Regions from separate parts of the Apibacter sp. genome, predicted to be linked through region 1. Evidence: riboswitches for the same ligand, from Rfam matches in the RefSeq annotation. Region 1 holds a riboswitch; the other holds the start of a gene.
The links. A riboswitch is a leader RNA that binds a small molecule or an ion and turns the genes downstream of it on or off. The one in region 1 is predicted to bind S-adenosylmethionine.
Positions count from the first base shown of each region.

Region 2: linked by a shared signal. The riboswitch ahead of M3Z80_RS04830 (TonB-dependent receptor plug domain-containing protein) and the one ahead of M3Z80_RS02045 (trans-sulfuration enzyme family protein) in region 1 are both predicted to bind S-adenosylmethionine.

Region 1 is NZ_JAMBJZ010000009.1:31,519-34,957, reverse strand. Features, by position in the region: gene leuS (leucine--tRNA ligase) at 1-106, shown strand, start outside; SAM riboswitch class I at 1,164-1,261, shown strand; gene M3Z80_RS02045 (trans-sulfuration enzyme family protein) at 1,426-2,562, shown strand; gene M3Z80_RS02040 (homoserine dehydrogenase) at 2,585-3,439, shown strand, end outside.
Region 2 is NZ_JAMBJZ010000033.1:14,427-17,865, reverse strand. Features, by position in the region: gene M3Z80_RS04830 (TonB-dependent receptor plug domain-containing protein) at 1-1,948, opposite strand, end outside; SAM riboswitch class I at 2,062-2,162, opposite strand; gene M3Z80_RS04825 (MFS transporter) at 2,235-3,383, opposite strand.

The DNA of each region.
Region 1 (3,439 bases):
AGAGGAAGCTGTATTGGCTCACGAGAAAGCTCCGAATTATTTAGAAGGTAAAACTCCTAAGAAAGTTATTGTAGTGCCTAAACGAATTATTAACATTGTTATATAAATGTGTTTGAAAACCCAATCCAACTTATGGATTGGGTTTTAATTTTTATCGAATAATTTTTATTCTTACCAATGCAAATTAGTGGTAGGTTCTTCTATCTACAGATAATAGGGTTCTTGTTGTCTTTTTAGCTTGATCGTAAACTAAAAGAACAGCTGTAGTCCGTATGTCATCAAAAGAAACAATTTTACCCGTCGAAAAAACACTTGAATCCCTAATTTGAAAATGTTTCAGGCCTTATTTTATAAGCTGATTTATATTATACCTTAACATCGGTCTATTAATACGTCCAGGCACAATGGCATTTACTCTTACTCATTTTTTACTATCTAAAAAGGTAATGATTTGGTAAATGAATCTCTAGCCCCCTTTGTCATTGAGTAGACAGTTGAATTTCTACCAGATAACATTCTGTGAAAAAAAATACGAAGAAATATTAATTCCGTCTCCTTTACTTTTTTCAAAGATTCATAAAAATTTTGAGTCTATACATAAGGGTTTTGAAATTAAGATTGATATGCATAATTAAAAAACTCACTTGTATTTTCAAACGAAATAAAACGACCGATTCCTGCATTATTAATTAATACATCCACATGATTGATGTCCTCTAAAATAGATTTACTTAGTTTAGGTAATTGCCAAATGATGGATAAATCTACAAAAAAAATAGTAATGGGTATTTGAGAAGAGGTGAATTCTTATTTAACTTTTTGTAGTTTTTTTAATCTTTAGTTATTAAAATAATATGAGCTTTCTGATGAGCAAATGCGTGAGCAATTCCCAATCCTATTCCATCAGTTACCCCGTTTATAGTTTCATTTTTATCTGTAAACATAAAAGATTTTTAAATTAAACTTATTTGTCAAATAATTTACAATATGGACAATCCTGATATTTTTACAATAATTATTTATAGAGATTTTAAAAGTATCCCGAATTACAGTCATTCCCAGTAGACAAATTAATTTTCGAACTTTATAATATAGTGTTTTTTTATTGGACTTTTAAAAATAAAATTTATCTTTGTAAAATAATTTACGATCATTAATAAAATTACTTATCAAGAAAGGTGGAGGGAATTGGCCCTATGATACCTTAGCAACCCTCTTCTAAGAGTAGGTGCTGCATCCAACCGTAAAGGAAAGATAAGTCGAAACAGCTTACATACACCAAGAAAATAATTCAAGCTTCTTTCGGCCTATATAAAGAAGCTTTATAAAGTTTTTTTATAAATTTAATGGGAATCTTGTATAAGTTGTTTTATGATGATTAATGAATTTTAATGTATTTATTAATTAGAAAAAACAACCAAAATCATGAAACTTGAAACAAAATTAGTGCATATCTCTGAACCTGATGAACTTACTGGCGCTATTTCTACTCCTATTTATCAAACTTCTTCGTATGTACAAGAAGCTCCCGATGTTAATAAAGGATTTGCCTATACAAGAACAGCCAACCCTACACGTAAAGTAGTGGAACAGGCCATAGCTGATTTAGAGGGAGGAATTGCCGGATTTGCTTTTTCATCAGGATTAGCAGCTACAGATTGTGTTTTAAAATTATTAAAACAAGGTGATGAAGTCATCGCTGTAAATGATGTTTATGGAGGTACCTATCGTATTTTAACAACGGTTTACAATAAATTTGGTATAATCTCAAAATTTATTGATACAACTAACCTTGAAAACGTTAGAAATGCCATCAATAAAAAAACACGTTTCATCTGGCTGGAAACTCCTACAAATCCTACCTTAAAAATATCGGATATTGAAGAAATTGCTAAAATAGCCAAACAAGCGGGGGCCTTATTAATTGTAGATAATACCTTTTTATCGCCTGCTTTGCAACAACCCATTTCTCTTGGTGCTGATATTGTAGTACATAGCGGTACAAAATATCTTTCCGGACATGGAGACGTATTATCGGGATTTGTCGTTGTAAACGATCAAAATATCGCCGATGAATTAAAGTATTTGCAAAACACTTCCGGTGGCGTGCTATCCCCTTTCGATAGCTGGTTAACTCTACGAGGCATTCAAACACTTTATCTCCGTTTAGAAAAGCATTCGGAAAATGCGAAAAAAATAGCCGAATATTTACTTACTCATCCTAAGGTAGATAAAGTTTACTATCCGGGATTAAAGTATCACCATAATCATGATATAGCCGCAAAACAACAAAAAAACTTCGGAGGAATGGTTTCCTTTAGCTTAAAAGAGGATACCTTAGAAGCTGCTAAAAGATTTTTAACTCGTACAAAAATATTCCTTTTAGCTGAAAATTTAGGTGATGTCAGAAGTTTGGGAAGTCATCCGGCTACAATGACCCACAAATCAACCCCTATAGAAGTACGCAAGGAAACAGGAATTCAAGATTCTCTCATTCGTTTATCGGTAGGTATTGAAAATATAGATGATTTACTTAATGATATTAAACAAGCATTAGATTAACGAAACTCCCTAATTGAACACTATGGCAAGAAATAAACTTAAATTGGGAATCTTTGGTTTCGGTTGTGTAGGAACCGGATTATACAAAGTTTTGGAAGAAGCGGAAAGTGTTGATGCTAATATAAAAAAGATTTGTATAAAGCACCCTGATAAACCCAGATCTATCGATAAAAAATATTTCACAACAGATAAAAACGAATTGTTATCGGACCCAGAAATCGGAGTGATCGTTGAATTAATTGATGATGCGGAGGCGGCCTTTGATATTGTTTGCGAAGCGATGAAAAAAGGTAAAGCTGTGGTATCCGCCAATAAAAAAATGATTGCTGAGCGTTTACCTGAGCTTTTAAAGCTCGAAAAAAAATATCACACTCCCCTCCTCTATGAAGCCTCTGTATGTGCCAGTATACCTATCATTAGAAATTTAGAAGAATATTACGATAACGACTTACTCACTTCAGTATCAGGAATTTTTAATGGATCCACTAATTTTATACTTACCAAAATGATCCATGAAAATATGTCTTACTCTGAAGTTTTAAAAGAAGCTCAAGAGAAAGGATTTGCTGAATCTGATCCTACCTTAGACGTTGAAGGTATTGATCCCAAATATAAATTATGTATCATCCTTTTTCATGCTTTCGGACTCATCGTCAAGCCTGATACAGTATTTAATTTTGGAATTTCAAGAATTAGCAATTTCGATCTGGAATTTGCGAGACAAAGGAATTTCAGCATAAAACTGATTGCCAAATGCAATAAAAATAATAATGAAATTACCGGTTTTTGCGCTCCCACTTTCATTGAAAAAGAAAATACATTAGCACATGTAAATTATGAATATAATGGCGTTGTTTTGGAAAGTGCCTTCTCCGAA
Region 2 (3,439 bases), on a different contig from region 1:
CAATTCCTTTGGTTTCTGTATCGACTGCATTTGTAAAAAATCGTGCACCTTCCACTCCATAAGATTCAACTTTAGCATTAACAAACTCACTAGTCAGTACAATTCGATCTTTAACTTTTATATAGTAGGCATCTGCCGTAACGTATATTTTATTTGTAGGTTTAAATGTCAAACCTGCGCTCGCATTTATTGATTTTTCTTCTTTAAGCTTTTCAATTCCTAAAGCTTTGGCAAGTTGACTGTCATTAGTAAAAATTCCTTTAGAAACTATGCCAGAACCTGAGTTTGCTATACTTGCAAAAGAATTATTAAAATATTGTTGTTGCAAAGATGGAGCTCTAAATCCATTGCTAAAAGCCCCTCTTACAGCAAAACCATTAAGATATTCATATCTCAGAGCCAATTTTCCTATAAAGGAATTACCAAAATCGGAATAATGCTCATATCTTCCTGCTAAATCACTGGTAAATTTTCCTTTCTTAAAAGCAATATCGGTATAACCGGAAGCATTATTCCTATCTTTTTTTAATGCATTCTGGGGTGAAAATCCTATAAAGCCTTGTGATCCCCCTTCGCCTAATATATCTGAGGGATTTGTTGAAACCGTTATCGGATTTCCAAATTTATCATAACGCATCCAAGAGCCATCCTCTCCTGCCTTAATTTCATATTGTTCATATTTAAATTCTCCTCCAAAGGCAATCGTAAATATTTCATTTATTTTTTTAGAAATATCTAAATTTAATGTATTCTGTAAAAATTCATGTCCTCCTGCTTTGAATTCGGTAGGCGAATGAACACCTAAAGAAGCATTATTAGTTTGGGAGGTTTTATAATCAAATATGTTTTCTCCAAAAGTATTACTAAGGTCTATAAACCAATTATTGTGGTTATATCGTGCACCTGTAGAATTAGAAATATCATATATGTTTGATTTTAATAACGGTTGAAAGCCTACTGGGTATAATTCCGCTACGACATTTTCTTTTTCACTAGGAAGTCTTCTGAATTCCGCTCCTTCTCCCTGCCTTAAACTGGCACCGCCGAAAGAATAAAATTCAATTTTTTCAGATAATGGGTAAATGGCATTTACAAAAAACTGCTGATTTTTGATTTGGGCATCTCCGACCCGAAATCGAAAATCCTTTTGGGAAAGCTTCTTTTCAGCCATAATCTTTTCATCATCTAATCTTGCTTGGTTGGGATCGGACGCAAAATCATAGGCAAAGTTATCTCCAAACTTATCCAGATTATTATCATAGGAACGATTCGTTTTATTTCTTTGGCTCACTACAAATGACAGATTTATACTACCTCCTTGATCTCCCAATTTTGTACCGTAGTTTCCGCTGAAATTATAATTTTCTCCATCATTTCTATTAGTTAACCCATAGGTTACTGACGCTGATCCTCCTTTATTTTTCTTTAAAATAATATTAATAACACCTGCTATAGCATCTGAACCATATTGCGCAGCTGATCCATCACGTAATACCTCTATTTTTTCAATTGAAGACACCGGTATTGCGCTCATATCCGTGCCTACTGACCCATTCCCAACTGTATTTTGATAATTTACTAAAGAAGTTGTATGTCTTCTTTTGCCATTAACTAAAACTAATACCTGATCGGGGCCCATTCCTCGTAAAGTAGCAGGGTCGATATGTTCGGTACCGTCAGAAGAAGATTGTCTAACAGAATTAAAAGAGGGAACTAAATAATTCAATAAATCATTCACTGTTAGTTGTGGAGATGATTTTTCAATTTTCCTGACATCTATTACATCAACTGCGACGGGAGAATTTACCTTAGTACGGTCGGAATTACGACCTCCTACTACCACAATCTCCTCAAGGTCTAATGAATCAACTACCTGCTTTACTTGAGCATTAAAAAAATTAGTAAATTCTAAAAGTATACTTACAATTAACAAAGAAACTTTTTTCATTATTTTTCTTACAGTTACTAAATTATATTTTATTGAAACTGTATCAAGAAAAACCAAAAAAGGAAAAAAGAAATTATTCACTAACTAACCAAACAACACACCAACTAGTGAATTACTCATCTTCCCCCATTTAGGGTTGGAATTAGCACCAAGCCCAGTCAGGCCGGTTGCCAAGGTATCATAGGGCCAGTCCCTCCTCCTTTCTTGATAAGCAATGTAAATATACCATTATTTTTATAAAAAAATAATTTTATATTATATATTTTTATCCCGAATGCTAAGGTAGTTATTTTATCTTAAAAAATCTGACTAAAAGAACTATTCCTAATCCGAATAAGGAAATAAATGCAAAAGAAACTTGTAATGAAAATTTTTCTGATAAAAATCCTATACAAGGAGGGCCTAGAAAAAAACCGATAAATCCTATGCTGGTTATTATTGTTAATGCTTGTTCAGGGGAAGTTGTTTTAGAATTTCCGGCTAAGGTATATACTAAAGGAACAATGGCAGATATTCCCAATCCAACAATTATAAAAGAAATAAGAGTGACGATAAGAGAAGGAAATAAAACAGCGCTCATCATTCCAATAAATATTAATATTCCACTATAAGTTAAAGTAATTGTACTGCCAAACTTACGAACAACAAAATCAGAAATAAATCTTCCTGACGCCATAGCTGCCATATAGGCAGTCAATCCATAACCTATATATCTTTTATCTGATTTTACTATAATTTTCATATATTCATTTGACCAGTCGGTCATGGTGCCTTCAGCGACCATAGCAAAAAAAGCTAAAAAACCTAATACTATAAGATAATTATCGGCTATTCTGAATTTTAATGTTGAGTTGCTTTCTTTTGGCTTGTCTTTATCTTCATCTGCTAATAAAAATCTGAAGAATAACAAGGATACTACTATTCCTGTGGAAGAATAGAATATAAAATGTTCAGAAGGCGGAATACTTTTGGCAATCATTATAGCTCCTAACCAAGAGGCAAAAAATCCACCGATACTCCAAGTACCATGCATTGAACCAATAATCTGTCCTTTATAAGATTTCGATACATTAACCGCTTGGGTATTAATGGCTATATTAGTTAGATTCCCTAAAGCACCGTAACATATTAAATTTAATTTCAATTGCCATAATTTTCCGCAAAATCCTATCCCTATTAAGCATATAAAATATAGAATTATACCTATAAGGGTAGATTTTTTACTTCCGATCATTTTAATTAAATGCCCAGCAAAGGGCAAGGTTATCAACGTACCTATTGATAAAAATAACAGTACCAATCCCCAATCAGCATCAGATACTTGTAAGGATGATTTTATGGTAGGAATGCGCGATGCCCAAGTTGCTGAACTTCCTCCAAAGAAAAAGAATAAAAAGGTTACGGCTATTCTGGGCAAATGCTTTTTATTAATCATGACTTATTAAAATATCAAATTTTTATCTAAAAAAAGCCTGCTTGATTCAATCAAGC